One region of the Solibacillus sp. FSL W8-0372 genome, then DNA from elsewhere that is predicted to be linked to it. Evidence: riboswitches for the same ligand, from Rfam matches in the RefSeq annotation. Region 1 holds a riboswitch; the other holds the start of a gene.

The links. Region 1 has a riboswitch for glycine ahead of gcvT (glycine cleavage system aminomethyltransferase GcvT). Riboswitches for the same ligand answer to the same signal wherever they lie in the genome.
Region 2: another riboswitch for glycine. It lies ahead of MKY13_RS08050 (amino acid permease); the one in region 1 lies ahead of gcvT (glycine cleavage system aminomethyltransferase GcvT).

Annotation. Positions count from the first base shown of each region.
Region 1 is NZ_CP150204.1:2,357,441-2,365,659, reverse strand. Features, by position in the region: gene MKY13_RS11890 (excalibur calcium-binding domain-containing protein) at 79-1,308, shown strand; gene MKY13_RS11885 (shikimate kinase) at 1,982-2,494, shown strand; glycine riboswitch at 2,624-2,716, shown strand; gene gcvT (glycine cleavage system aminomethyltransferase GcvT) at 2,994-4,097, shown strand; gene gcvPA (aminomethyl-transferring glycine dehydrogenase subunit GcvPA) at 4,121-5,467, shown strand; gene gcvPB (aminomethyl-transferring glycine dehydrogenase subunit GcvPB) at 5,460-6,941, shown strand; gene MKY13_RS11865 (rhodanese-like domain-containing protein) at 7,070-7,453, opposite strand; gene MKY13_RS11860 (biotin/lipoate A/B protein ligase family protein) at 7,553-8,219, shown strand, end outside.
Region 2 is NZ_CP150204.1:1,622,642-1,630,860, reverse strand. Features, by position in the region: gene MKY13_RS08075 (ABC transporter ATP-binding protein) at 1-491, opposite strand, end outside; gene MKY13_RS08070 (GNAT family protein) at 630-1,181, opposite strand; gene MKY13_RS08065 (helix-turn-helix transcriptional regulator) at 1,399-2,670, shown strand; gene MKY13_RS08060 (MFS transporter) at 2,683-3,891, shown strand; gene MKY13_RS08055 (hypothetical protein) at 3,888-4,061, shown strand; gene MKY13_RS08050 (amino acid permease) at 4,252-5,589, opposite strand; glycine riboswitch at 5,749-5,827, opposite strand; gene MKY13_RS08045 (MFS transporter) at 6,361-7,557, shown strand.

The DNA.
Region 1 (8,219 bases):
TTATTGAAATGGAAGGTTTTTATTTGTAATATTGTAAATAATACCAATCGATTATATACTCTAAGCAGGGGGTATATTATGAAAAAAATACTAATTTTATTATTTTCAATTGTGTTAATAGTCTCGATTACAATGCCAACAGCAAGTGCAAGCACTAAGCAATTAGAAGTGCATTTTATTGATGTAGGACAAGGGGATTCCATTTTAATTCAAACGCCGAAAGGTGAAAATATTCTAGTTGATGGTGGTCCTCGAAAAGCAGGGAAAGGGCTTGTAGACTATCTAAAAAAATTAGGAATTAAGAAACTTGACTATGTTGTAGCTACACATCCTGATGCAGATCATATTGGCGGATTAGTTAGTGTTCTAAATTCTATTTCAGTTAAAAATTTTGTGAATAGTGGGAAAGCCCACACTACCGATACGTATAGTCAAATTTTATCTTTAGTAAAGAATAAAAAGATAAAATATATAGAACCTGAAATAGAACAGATTATTATAGGGAATTGGACATCAGATTTCTACATGCAAGCGTTATTTGCAGATCCACTTGCTAAAGATACAAACGATGCTTCCATTGTATTAAAAGTAGGTTATAAGGATGTAGAATTTTTGTTAATGGCTGATGCGAGCGAGGATTTAGAAGAGTTACTTGTTGATTCATACGATTCCTTAAAAGTACAAATCTTAAAAGCCGGACATCATGGTTCTAACACTAGTAGCTCAAAATATTTCTTAGATGCAGTTCAGCCAGAGGTAACTATTTTAAGTTATGGAAAAAATAATAGTTATAAGCATCCTCACAGTGGTGTATTAGAGAGGTTAAAAACAGCTGGATCAAAGGTATATTCAACGGCTGAAAATGGGACGATTATAATAAAGACGGATGGTAAGTCTTATAAGGTTTCTGCCAAGGAAATGACTTTGCCGGGTAAGACTGATACTAAACAACCGCCTCAATCGAAGCTTGAAACAAAGCCTGTAGAAACCCCAAAAAGTTTATACAAAAATTGCACAGAATTAAATGCAGTTTACCCGAATGGGGTAGAGGTGGGTCATAAAGCATACGAATTAAAACATGATGCAGATAATGACGGATGGGCATGTGAGCCTGTTGAAGATAGTAGTGTCTCTCAACCGTATGTTCCACCTGTTGTGACAACACCAACACCAACACCAACACCAACACAGACAAGTTTTAGTAATTGTACTGAACTGAAAAAAGTGTATCCAAACGGTGTATCATCAAGTCATCCAGCTTATCAGAAAAAATTTGATCGCGATGGAGACGGCCATGCTTGCGAGTAAAATATTCAGAGTGTGATTGAAGTTGAAAAAAGATTAGCAAAAAAACCTTCCATTAAATAGTGGAAGGTTTTTTATTTTAATAAATGTAATCGCACCTGCCTATGCTTAGTATTTAAAAATAAATTTAATTTAGAACTGTACCCCAACTGTACCCCAACTTGTTCAATAAGATTCGGTTAGAATCGGGATTAACTTTATAATAAATAAATGTCTTGAAATATAATAAAAACACCCTAATTATAAATAACTGCGTTTTATTAGGGTATATACTACAAAACATCAGAAAAGAATCAATATTTATTTTTGAAAAAAAATACCCCAAATACTTGATTACAAATTTTTATAATTCATTGGAATCTATTTACGTTCGTGCTACGATAAACATACTAAATACTCATTGAAGTTTCGACTTCTTTCAACAATTGTCTTTCATCTCAAAAAATAGAGACGGATTGCAGTGTAAATTTCAAATGAAAGAAGTTAATATCTCGGCTATTATCGGAAATGGGGAAGAAATACTTAAAGTGAGAGTTGCAAAAGCATCTTTATAGGGAATTAATAAGAAATGCATAAAAAATTGGAACTTCACATTTAAATTCAAAACCGGTTTTCGATACATTAAAGTTGAGGTGCTATGTATAAAGTAGTTCGTAATTAGAAGAAGGTGAACAGCATGCGAAAAATATATTTAGTTGGATTTATGGGATGCGGAAAAAGTGCAATTGGCAGAAGATTAAGCTATTTCTTAAAGATGCCCTATTATGATATGGACCATGAAATCGTTCGGCAACAGGGAATGTCAATTCCGGAAATCTTTGAACAATACGGGGAAGCACACTTTCGAAAAATAGAGACGGAATTTTTAAAAAACTTCCGTGATGAAGCATGCATTATCTCGACTGGCGGTGGGGTAGCTGTTAATGGAGAAAATCGTAAAATTATGCGAAAGACAGGGTTAGTCTTTTTCCTTGACGCCAAATTCGAAGATATATATATGCGAATTCGTAATGATAAAAACCGTCCCATAGTACAAATAAAGACAGAACAAGAGTTGGAAGAACTGTATCATAGCCGTAGAAAGGCTTATCGGGAAGCGAGCCATATACAAGTACTTACAGTAGGTAGATCTTTAAGACAAATAGTTGAATACATTGCTTTTCAAGTGAATAGATTAAAAGGCGAATAATTAATTTTAAAAATATGATAATGTTCGTTTATTGAGTAAAATTAAAAAAAGATTGCGTTTACAACACATTCAATGTTAGGATATTGCTAAGAGTACAGTTAATTTAAATTAGTTGAAAAACTAGCGCGGATGATGATGCGGGGAGAGAACGTGAAGTCACGTCGCCGAAGGAGCAAATAGCGGTGCTATGAATCTCTCAGGCAAAAAGACTCGTATTTGACGCAACTCTGGAGAGTGCTGTTGTAGTACAAGTTACTGGCAGCCACCAAAGGGGAAAGCCTAAAATGTGATAGAATATCAAATTTAGGTGTAACTTTCAGGTGCAAGGACAGAGAATCCCATTAAAAGGGATTCGTCTGTCTTTTTTTTATGGAAAAAAAGAAAATACGTTTTCCAATTTCAAAGTAAAAAGAGGCAGCTAGCTGTACCGCACAAAGTAATCATTCCCCGTCACATTTTTACAATGGTTATAACATAAAAAATTTAAGGAGGAAATGACATGACAAATGAATTAAAACGTACACCGCTATTTGATGAATACGCAAAATATGGTGGGAAAACAATTGACTTTGGTGGGTGGGAATTACCTGTGCAATTTTCTTCTATTAAAGAAGAACATGATGCAGTTCGTAACCGTGCTGGTCTTTTTGATGTTTCACATATGGGAGAAATTTTTGTAGAAGGTTCAGATGCATTACCATATTTACAAAAAATGCTGACGAATGACATTTCCAAAATTGCAGTTGGCGGGGCACAATACAGTGCACTATGCTATGAAGACGGCGGAGTTGTAGATGATTTATTAACATATCGTTTAGCAGATGAGCGCTATTTGCTTTGTGTCAATGCCTCTAATATTGAAAAAGACTTCGAATGGTTGCAAAATCATGTAGAAGGCAATGTTACAGTAACAAACGCTTCAGATGACTATGCTCAAATTGCATTACAAGGTCCATTAGCAGAGGAATTGCTGCAATCGTTAACGACGGAAGACTTGGCAGCGATTAAATATTTCAAATTTAAAGACAATGTTGATGTAGCTGGACAATCGGTACTTGTATCACGCTCTGGTTATACAGGTGAAGATGGATTTGAACTTTACGGTACACCAGAAGCTATTATCGAACTATGGAATAAAATTTTGGATGCAGGTAAAGACAAAGGTGTTGTTGCAGCTGGTTTAGGTGCCCGCGATACATTACGATTTGAAGCATGCCTGCCATTATACGGACAGGAACTGTCTAAAGAGATTACACCACTTGAAGCTGGGATTGGGTTTGCAGTGAAATTAGCTAAAGAACCACAATTTATCGGACAACAAGCATTAATTGATCAAAAAGAAAAAGGTCTAGCTCGTAAATCAGTAGGTATTGAGATGATTGATAAAGGGATTCCACGTACCGGCTATAAAGTATTTAAAGATGGTATTGAAATTGGAGAAGTTACAACAGGTACACAATCTCCGATGACGAAACGCAACATCGGTCTAGCTTTAATTGACGCAAAATTCGCTGAAGTCGGAACTGAGTTAGAAGTTGAAATTCGCAAAAATAGAGCGAAAGCAGTAATTGTGGAAAAACCGTTTTATAAACGTACAAAATAATACTTTTGAAAAGAGGGTTAACAATGAAACATCGTTATTTACCAATGACGGAACAAGATAAGCAAGAAATGTTAGATCGCGTCGGAGTTGCTACAATCGATGAACTTTTTGCAGATATCCCGGAAAAAGTTCGCTTCCAAGGAAACTACAATATTAAACCTGCAAAATCAGAAGCAGCTTTAATGAAGGAATTATCGCAACTGGCGTCCAAAAACAAAGATACTGCTAGCAATGTATCGTTTTTAGGTGCTGGTGTATATAATCACTACAAACCTGTAATTGTTGATCATGTTATTTCCCGTTCAGAGTTTTATACAGCCTATACGCCATACCAACCGGAAATTTCCCAAGGTGAGTTACAAGCAATTTTTGAGTTCCAAACGATGATCGCCGAGCTTACAGGTATGGATATCGCAAACTCCTCTATGTATGATGGGGGGACAGCGTTAGCAGAGGCAGGAATGCTTGCTGCAGGCCATACTCGCCGTAAAAAGCTATTAGTTTCCGGTGCAGTACACCCTGAGTATAAAGATGTAGTAACGATGTATGCATACGGTCAATCAATTGAAGTGGTAACAATCCCTACAAAAGACGGTGTAACAGATGTTGAAGCGTTAAAAGGATTAATTGACGATCAAACAGCTGGCGTTATCGTGCAATATCCAAACTTCTTCGGACAAATTGAAAACTTACAACCTCTTGCAGATATTACACATGATGCAAAAGGATTATTTATCGTATCTGCAAATCCATTAGCACTTGGCGTTTTAACACCTCCAGGAAAATTAGGAGCGGACATTACAGTTGGTGACGCACAGCCATTCGGCATTTCCGAAGCATTCGGTGGTCCTCACTGCGGTTACTTCGCTGTTACGACTAAATTGATGCGTAAAGTACCGGGACGTTTAGTTGGGGAAACAGTAGACCAAGATGGACGTAGAGGTTACGTATTGACATTACAAGCACGTGAACAACATATTCGTCGTGATAAAGCGACATCAAATATTTGCTCAAACCAAGCGTTACTTGCTCTTGCTTCATCAGTTGCAATGACAGCACTTGGAAAGCAAGGTCTGCAAGAAATGGCAAAACAAAATATCGTGAAAACACGTTACGCAAAAAATGCGTTTGAAGCAGCTGGATTCGAAGTTGTATACCAAGGTGCGCACTTCAACGAAATCGTAGTAAACACAAAACATAATGTGACACAGTTAAATAAAGCATTAATTGAAAAAGGTATCATCGGTGGATTTGATTTAGGGCGAGTTTACCCTGAATTAGAAAACCATGCACTAATCGCTGTTACTGAAATACGTACAAAAGAAGAAATTGATGCACTAGTTGCAGAAATGGGGGCTTATAATGAATAACGAAAACCAAACACTCATTTTCGAAATTACAAAACCAGGCCGTATTGGTTACAACTTAGAGCCACTAGATGTTCCTGATTTTGATCTTGAGGAGCTTATTCCATCAAATTTAGTACGCCAAGAAGCAGCTGAGCTACCTGAAGTTTCTGAATTGGATATTATGCGTCACTATACAGCACTTTCCCGCCGTAACCATGGTGTGGACTCAGGATTCTATCCACTAGGTTCTTGTACGATGAAATACAATCCAAAAATTAACGAAACAGTTGCACGTTATTCTGGTTTCGCGAATATTCATCCATTACAGGATGAGTCAACAGTTCAAGGGGCAATGGAATTGTTGTACGATTTACAGACATCCCTACAGGAAATTACGGGTATGGATGAAGTAACCCTACAACCGGCAGCAGGTGCACATGGTGAATGGACAGCACTGATGATGATTCGTGCATTCCATGAAGCAAATGGAGAAGGGCATCGAAATAAAGTAATTGTTCCGGACTCAGCGCATGGTACAAACCCGGCTTCTGCAACGGTTGCAGGATTTGAAACAATTACTATTAAATCAGGGGAAGACGGTTTAGTCGACTTAGAAGATTTACGTCGTGTAGTTGGACCAGATACAGCAGCATTAATGCTGACAAACCCAAATACTTTAGGCTTATTCGAAGAGAATATTATAGAGATGGCGAATATCGTTCACGGTGTTGGCGGAAAAGTTTACTATGATGGCGCAAACCTAAATGCCGTTATGAGTAAAGCGCGTCCTGGTGACATGGGCTTTGACTGTGTTCACTTAAACCTTCATAAAACATTTACTGGTCCACACGGTGGTGGCGGCCCAGGTTCAGGTCCTGTAGGTGTAAAAGCGGATTTAATTCCATTCTTGCCAAAACCAGTACTAGTGAAAAAAGAAGATGGTACATACCACTTCGATTACAACCGTCCACAATCAATTGGTCGTGTAAAACCATATTACGGAAACTTCGGCATAAATGTTCGTGCTTATACGTATATCCGTACGATGGGACCAGATGGCTTAAAAGCTGTTACAGAATATGCAGTATTAAATGCAAATTATATGATGCGCCGTTTAGAAGAGCATTTTGATTTGCCATATAACCGTCATTGTAAGCATGAGTTCGTTTTATCGGGGCGTCGCCAGAAGAAATTAGGCGTACGAACACTGGATATCGCAAAACGCCTGCTTGATTTCGGATATCATCCACCAACAGTATATTTCCCATTAAATGTTGAAGAGGGAATTATGATTGAACCGACTGAAACAGAATCGAAGGAAACTTTAGATGCATTCTGTGATGCAATGATTCAAATCGCACAAGAAACAATAGATAATCCTGCGTTAGTTCAGGAAGCCCCTCATACGACAGTTGTTAACCGTCTGGACGAGACACGTGCTGCAAGAACGCCAGTATTACGTTATAAAAAACAAGAACAAGTAACAGTGTCTTAATATTTTCAAAAGGGTCAGAGATATTCTGACCCTTTTTCTAATGGAGAAGTTAGACTTCTTACAATTTACTTTATAATAGTAGAAACTCATAATTAAAAGCCCTCTAATGATTTAGAGAGCCTTTAAGATTAGTTTTTTGATTTTACTTTACCTGTCCAAGTTTTAAAGCCACCCTGCAATTGATAAAGCTGGCTATAACCCTTTTTCTTTAAAGATAGCGCTGCTCGTGCACTACGGCCGGAATTTTGGCAGTAAAGGTAAACAGGCAGGTCAGGACGTATTTCTTTATGACGTGTGTTGAATTGCGTCATAGGAATGTTTCGAGCGCCTAAAATATGGCCGGCTTCGAATTCTTTCGGTTCGCGTAAATCGATCAATTGTGCTTTACGATAACCTTCAATAAATTGTTCCTGCGTTAAATTTGTTACCGCTTTTTTCAATCGCATTGAATTGATTACTACGTAAGCAACGATTACGACTAAAATTGCTAGAATCGTGTATAAAATTGTCACAGCGATATTGCCCCTTTCTTTCTGTACTTTCTATTATAAGAGATGAACTAGAGTTAGTCGAGCCAGTTTGCTAAAATGTATTATTGGAGGCGAGAAATTATGAAAAAACAATGGTATTTTATTAATTCCGGTCCATGTAGCCCGGCATTTAATATGGCGTTAGATGAAGCTTTGCTTGATTGGCACAGTGAAGGAGATATCCCCCCTGTCATTCGATTTTATGAATGGAATCCTGCAACTTTATCAATCGGTTACTTCCAGCAAGTACATAAAGATATTAATCTACAAGCAGTCCAAAAGCAAAATTTAGGTTTTATTCGCCGTCCTACTGGTGGGCGTGCTGTTTTACATGATCAGGAGCTAACATATTCAGTGATTGTATCAGAAAGCTATCCGAATATGCCTGAGACGGTAACAGAAGCATATCGTGTTATTAGCGAAGGGATTTTACAGGGGTTTCGTCATCTCGGGTTAAATGCCTATTTCAGTGTGCCAGAAACGAAGGAACAGCTGGATGATCTGAAAAAGCCGAAAAGCGCAGTTTGCTTCGATGCGCCAAGTTGGTATGAGCTTGTTGTAGAAGGAAAAAAAGTGGCAGGTAGTGCGCAAACACGTCAAAAAGGTGTCATACTACAGCATGGTGCAATATTATTGGATTTGAATGAAGAATTGTTATTATCGGTATTTAATTTCGAGTCTGCTGAGGCAAAAGAAAGAATGAGAAAAAAATTACCTGAAAAGGCAGTAGCGATGAATCAGTTTGTGG
Region 2 (8,219 bases), 730 kb from region 1:
AAGCCATTTGTAGGCTCATCCAATATTAAAAATTTCGGACGATGCAGCATAGCCTGTGCCAACCCTAGTCGCTGACGCATCCCTAATGAATACGTCTTTACTTTCTCATGGATCCGATTTTGCAATCCTACTTGAACCACCACTTCATCGATACGCTCTTTCGTTACACCTTTATGCATGCGCGCAAAGTGCTGAAGGTTTTTGTAGCCGGACATAAATTTGTACATTTCCGGATTTTCAACGATAACACCTATTTTACTAATGGCCTTTTCATAGTCTTTCGATAATGTATGACCATCAATAATTACCTCACCTTCTGATGGGTACATTAAGCCTGTCATCATTCGAATCGTTGTCGTTTTACCTGCCCCGTTTGGACCTAAAAATCCTGTTATTTGCCCCGGATGAAAATCCAGGTTCAAGTTTTTAATAATATGCTTCCCTTTGATCTTTTTGTTCAAATTCTTAATTTCAACAATGGGTTTCGTCAATTGCCCACACCTGCTTTCCTCTTAACTATGTAAGTATTTATAAAAAAGATAACAGTTACTATACTTCTTAAATTCCAAATAAGTTTCATTTTTCCATAAAAAAAACCCCACCACATAAATGTTGAGGTCCCTTCTTCATTATTTATCCTCGCCTACCCAATCTTCTACCATCAAACCATACACTGCATGATCGACATAATGATCGTACAGCCATTCCGCCTGACGAATCGTTCCTTCATGCATAAAACTTAAACGTTCTGCAATGTGGCGGCTTTTCTTATTATCGACTGCCGCATGAATTTCTACCTTCTGAAGCTTATATTCATGGAAGGCAATATCAATAATACCTTTCACAGCGCGTGTCATAATGCCTTCACCTTGAAATCCTTCATCTAAAAAATAACCAATCTCGCATTTTTTTAGCGACCAGTTAATCGTATTTATTGAAATTTTCCCGACAAATTGCCCTTTATAAAAAATTGCTGTGTCCAGAGCTTCACGCTTTGCAAACTTTTCCAAATTCATTGCCGCAAAGGCACGCGTATCTTCCACAGTTTTTGTATTGTCTACCCAACCAAGCCACTCACGCAAATAATTGCGGGAACGGTCAATGAATGCAAAAATTTCCTCTGCATCATTTTGCGTAATTAACTTTAATTGTATTTCATTATCCACTTCATAATAAAACATACGATCGCTCCTATCTAATCTCCCAATAAAAAACAAAACTATCTTTTTTATTTCCTTATCATATAAGAGCAAGGTTATATTATGCAATTAAATTACGCATTATTTTACACAATTGTGTAAGTCGGACCATTTATTGTTGTTCACAATGAATATTAATCCAAAAATTCACAATATTTCGTAACGTTATTTTGATAAAATAGAGTAAGAGGTGTTCCATATGGAAAAACGACAACAATCATGGGGTAAGCTTTTAAAATACTACAGACAGAAAAAGAAACTAAAACAGGATGAAGTGGCTGCAGGATTATGTACACCTTCCTACTTAAGCCGCATTGAAAATGGCATTGTCATTGCAGAATATGCCTTGTATGAACAGTTATTTGCAAAATTAAACATAGATTTTTCTAGCCTTCAGCACGATATTTCCGAGCATACAGCCTTTATGGAATCTGTGTACGAAAAGCTTTTATCAAATGTTACTGTTGCAGAAAGTGACATAGAGCTATTAACAACGCTCATGCAAAATGAGTATTCCGTTGAACTTCAAGTCACTGCCAAGCTTATTTACAGTCGATATTTGTATTCCATAAAAGAAGATATTGATGCAAGAAAGCTTTTGGATGAAATCGAACCAGTTATCAGTTGGAAAAAAGATCGTATTACTGAATTATTTGTATCCATTACAACGTTTGGACATTTATCCTTTATGGAATTTGACCTTTTAGCTAAAAAAGAACAGCAGGAGCAGCATGTGCAATATTTATCCAACGCACATCCTTTTGAGCTTGCCAATTATCATTATCATATTGCCTTTGCGAACCACCGTAGTTATCAGTTTCAAAAGGCTCTGCAGCATATCGAGCTTGCAGTACACTATTACACACATCAGTTTAAACCATTATTTCAACTAAAGCTGTACTCGATGAAGGGCGTTATTTATAATGATCTCCACCGTTTCCGCGATGCATTACAGGAATATGAGGCAGGTATTGAGCTACTGAAAAATGTTGAATCGATTCAAACACCGATGCAGTGGAGCTCGCTTCATAATAATATTGCCTACTGTTACGAATGCCAACAGGATTTCCAACAAGCCAGTAAGCATTATGAGACCGCTAATGAGTATGATGAAGATCTGCATTCCGTTATTAACTGGATGCGCACCTGTTATCAACATAAAGATTTCTCGCAATTAGAAATGCTCTTCCACCGTTATGAGGACCAGCGGTTTTCAATCCAGCACCACATTTATCAGCGAAAGCTTTTACAGTATGCAGTTCAGCAGGAGCAAACCATTCACGGCTTAAAAGAGCTGGAAGAACAGGCTTTTTCGCATTTTAATGAAGAGCAGTACTATGCGTTAATCCTTTTTTATGCCCCTTTATGGGGACAGTTTTACGAACAGCTCCATGCCTATAAGCATGCTAGCCAATGCTATAAACAAGCTTTATTTGCAAGTGAAAAAGTACGACAACGAATGAGCAGCTAAGAGGGTGAATGTATGGAGTTAAGAAAAGAGTATTTTTATTTATGGTTTGGATTTGGTGTATCCAAGTTAGGGAGCTGGATTTATTTAATCGCACTTAATCTAACTGTATGGCATTTAACAGAGTCGCCTGCAGCCGTTGCAGGTATTTATATCATTGGTCCAATTGCCCGAATTATTTGCAGCTTTTTTGCCGGCTCTATTGTAGACCGGTCCAATAAAAGGACGATTCTTATATTTAGTGATTTATCCCGCGCAGGCATTGTTTGTTTGATGCCGCTGCTTACGGACATTTGGCTAATTTACTGCTTCATATTCCTCGCCAATATTGCAGTATGTTTCTCCAATCCGAGCACTACCTATATGATTACAAAGCTTGTACAACCAAATGACCGTCTACGCTTCAACTCTATTAATGCTATGCTAGGCTCCGGAAGTTTTATGGTTGGCCCTGCGTTAAGTGGAGCCATCATTGCCTTTAGCAGTACATCAACTGCGATGTGGGTAAACACATGCATGCTTCTTTTTAGTGCATGGATGATGTACTTACTGCCAAATGTTCAAGGCGAAATGACGAAACTGTCAAAGACGATTACCCCTGCCATGATTCGGGATGACTTTTATGTCGTCTGGAAATTTATTCGTGAGAAAAAAGCAATTTTATACTTTTTTGTTTTATATTCAACTGCTCTCATGATCTGTTATTCACTTGATTCACAGGAAATGTCGTTTTTAAAGGATTTTCATAAAGTGTCGGATACTGCATACGGCATCATTGTTGGATTGACTGGAATTGGTGCCATCGTTGGTGGATTTATGGCTGCTAAATATGTAGAAAAATTATCGCTCATTTCATATATTGGAGCAGGGTTTTCTTTAACTTTAGTATGCTATTTTGTATTTTACTTTTCATCGAATCTAATTTTGGCCATCACTTCGTTTATTTTGCTTGGGCTGTTCATGGCGTTTAGTAATGCGGGCTATGCAACTTTTTATCAGCAGACGATTCCTACTGAAATTATGGGCCGGTTTGGCAGTACGTTAGGGTTAATCGAAAGTGTGATGCAAATCGTGTTGACACTGCTCATTGGTGTTTTAGCCGAAATCTATTCCATACAGTTGATTACGAGCCTATTTGCTTTTATCGGTGTCCTCATCGCCTGCCTTGTATATGTTTATTTACTAAGAAATTCAATGTTATTCTTACAGGAGGAATTAAAATGATTACTTATGAAGCGGTTTGTTTTTGCTGTAAACAGCCTTTTTTATTGGTGGAAGGGACAACAAAATACCAAAAGTATAAACGGAATATGCGTGGCAAGTTTTCCTGTGATAGCTGCGACGATAAAATCCATATGGAGGCACGGAAAAATTTATTGGGGAAACTGCGGTAGGTGAGATATTAGCCAGTTTTATTGGGTTATTCGCCACTTTTATGCAGATAATCGTCACTTCTGATTATATATTCGTCACTTTTTCTGTCTTAATCGTCACTCTTCATTTGATATTCGCCACTTTGACCCCGATATTCGTCAATTAATATAAAAGAAGGCGCCTCGCACATGCGGAGCGCCTTCCTTATATTTACTTTTTCCGAACTGCATATAAAACAAATAGCATAATAAACCATAATGGCGTCAGCATAAGAGCTGTTCTTGTAGCCTCTGAAATCGCCATAATAATTAATAGAAACACGAAAAATGCTAAAACCGCATAGTTCACAAACGGCGTTAATGGTGCTTTAAATATCGATTTCGCATGCAAATCTGGGTGGCGCTTTTTGTAAATGATATGCGAGATTAAAATAATGCTCCACACCCAAATAAAGCAAATCGCGCTGATTGTTGTTACAATACTAAAGGCATCATCCGGCATCAGGTAGCTGAGCAGTGCACCGATCGATACGATGATTGCAGAAAATAATAACCCGTTTTGCGGAACGGCATTTTTATTTAGTTTACCGAACGATTTAGGCGCCTGTTCCCCTTTACTTAAACTAAACAGCATCCGGCTCGTTGAGAACATCCCACTATTTCCTGCTGATGCAGCTGATGTTAATACGACAAAATTAATAAGCCCTGCCGCAATCGGAATACCGACTAAAGCAAATACTTGAACGAACGGTGAGCTTGTCGCACTTAACGTATCCCAAGGGTTAATCGTTAAAATAACAAATAGCGCACCTACGTAAAACAGTAATATACGGATCGGTATTTTATTAATGGCTGATGGTATATTTTTTTGCGGATTTTCCGTTTCAGCAGCTGCTACCCCGACTAATTCCACTCCAACAAATGCAAAGACAACCATTTGGAAAGCCATAAGGAAGCCAAATGCTCCGTTCGGGAATAAACCGCCATGCTCCCAAAGATTAGATACGGCAACCTTCCCGGCATCTGTTTCAAATCCAATGATGAGTAATACAAGCCCGATTGCAATAAGTGCAATGATCGTAATAATTTTTATAAGAGCAAACCAAAATTCCAGTTCACCGAATAATTTTACAGTCAGTAAATTTAAGATAAGTAAGACTACTAAACAGGCAATGGCCGGCACCCATTGAGGGATATCAAACCAATATTGGGTATACATCCCGACCGCTATAATATCTGCCATAGCCGTCATAATCCAGCAGAACCAATATGTCCAGCCAGTAACGTACCCTGCCCAATCTCCTAAATATTCTGTAGCGAACTCTGTAAATGAAGCATAGCCCCCTTTTGATAATAGGAGCTCTCCAAGTGCCCGCATGACGAAAAATAAAGCTATCCCTACGATTAAATACCCGATGATTATTGATGGTCCTGCAAGTGAGATCGCTTTTCCTGACCCTAAAAATAGCCCTGTACCGATTGTTCCGCCAATCGCAATTAGTTGTACATGCCGATTTTTAAGATCGCGCTTGAGTTCATGTTGTTCCAAAACGAATTCCTCCATAGGATAAGTATTTTGTCTGCCACAAGGACAGCGCAAAATAATAGGTAAATGTTCGCGGTTCATCCAATCATGTTTTCTGAAAATTAAAAAAGGAACTGATAATTCACCAGTTCCTGTAGATAAGAATAATAACGTCCCTTATTATTCCTGTCTTCTGTCCTTTTGCCTGAGATAATGAACCCTTCGGCGACGCGGTACACGCGCTCTCTCCAGAAACTGCTCCCGTCAGTAGTGCTATCCACGACGATCTTCGCTTGATATGTATGTAATTAATCCCTATTTGTTGTCGGCAACCTCCAACTCCAAACAGGTCGCTCACGATACTATTATTGTACAATAATTAATACTAACAACTATTTTGCATGGACACAATGGTTAGAAAATAAAAGTAAATCGAAACAAGCAATTTATCAATGTTTCCACTAATATGTAAACCTGTTGCAGAATTTTCATTCTAAAAAAAGTATCCCACTGAAGATAATGAATATTTCATTTTCAGTGGGATACTTTTAGGATTTGTAGCTCTAAAATGTAAAAAAACCACTCTACTAATCGATTTAAATAGTCGATTAGTAGAGTGGTTTAACTTATTATAATAGGAATATACGTTCTATTTATAGTGCTCGTGAAATAAAAGTAGTATTTACTCGTTTTTCATATTATTAGTATATCAAATTTTTTAATTAAAGTCTATATTTTCCATATTTTTAAATCTAAAATAAACCCATCGGCCGAAATAAATCAATGAGGTATTGTATGTATAAAAAAAATATATGGACACGCAATTTAAAGGTACGACTTTGTGGAGAAACAATCTTTAATTTATTTTATTGGATGTATTTCCCCTTCATTGCGATTTACTTTAGTCAATCATTGGGATTGGCTTTGGCAGGTGCACTGATGATGGTTCCACCAGTTCTCAGCCTAATTACCGGACTCATAGGAGGTTCATTTGCAGATAGATTTGGACGAAAAAGAGTAATGCTCTGGGGTGTTGGTATTCAGTTTACTATGTTTATTCTATTTGCTACGTCTAGTATAATTTGGCTCGATTATTTTGCTTTTTTAGGAATTACAATAGGAAAGGGTCTATATAAACCGGCAAGTGATGCCATGGTTGCAGATACAGTTTCAGCAGAATATAGAAAAGAAGTATTTGCCACATTTTTAACAGGAAGTAATTTAGGGGCAGTTATAGGACCTATCTTAGGTGCATGGTTATTTTTTGATTACCGTGATTTGCTGCTATGGAGCTGCGCTATTGTACTGATGATTTTCTTTTTATTTATCTATTTTTGGTTAGAAGAAACGCTAACTTGGACTTCAAATGAAGGTTTATTTTCACCAATAAAACAATTAAAAGACTACATTATCATACTAAAGGACAATAAATTTGCTTATTATTTATTGGCAGGAATTTTCTCTGTTATTGCGATTATGCAATTAGATTTATACTTATCCGTTTATATTTACGATTACGTACCAAATCAGACAATCGTTTCATTTATAAACTTCGAGCTTTCCAGTAAAGACGTATTAGGTTATATGTTAGGACTGAATGGTATTTTATTTGTACTATTTGTTCTACCTATTACCAAATGGTTAAAAGGTTGGAGCGATAAGCATGTGTTTATTTTAAGCTGTCTATTAGCAGGCTTTGGTATGTTTGCAGTTGGTTTTACAACAAATATATGGATGTTGTTATTTCTAACGATTATATTTACTTTTGGTGAAATTGTAAGAGCGCCTGTTCTATACAATTTTGTGAGTGAATATGCCCCCGAAAATGCAAGAGGACAGTATATGGCTGCATCTAACATGCAATTTACAATTGGACGTTTGTTGGCACCATTCACAGTTATTTTAGCAGCCTTTTTTGGACCACTAATAATTTTCAGTATTATTTTACTATGTGCGTTTATTAGTCTAGTTTTTTATATCAAGCTTTATTGAAGAGAGAGATTAACAATCCCTTTGAAATATTGATGTGTTATTCTTTTGGGAGTTATACTTTTAAATTAATTATAAAGAAATGAGATTTGGATAAGATTTTCACCCATAGAAAAAAAACTCTCACCTAACGAAATAAAATTCATTTCCTCTCAAATTTTTGTTTTTATATTAATATTTAGTTTAATCGCCATAACATAGGGTTGATTTTCTAATAATTTTCCAATTGATTCGTGGGCTATGAAAAGACAGTGCTAAAGCCGCGTAACGCGTTTATTGCCGTATGTGAGGCCTATCAATCCGGAAAATTTAATCTTGAAGCGTCCGTCCAACTTCGAGTTAAGTGCCTTATTTAAAATTTTCAGTGCCCCCCTAAAATAAGGGTAAATTTTTCCCTTATTTAAAGTATATAGCTCATTTAGGGGTAAATAAGGGAACGTTTTACCGTTATTTTAAATAAAATTCTGAAATTTCATGTTTTTTAAGTCAATAACGGACTTTTTTCCCTTATTTTTACTATTTTTTATGTCATTTTCGAAATAACGGAAATTCCTTCCGCTATTTATCTCATTACGCAATTCAATTTACAAAAGCTTTGTAGTCACGTCGCCCGGAATGTAGTACAACGGACAGCTTCAACGCGTTTTCACGTAGCAAATCTTATT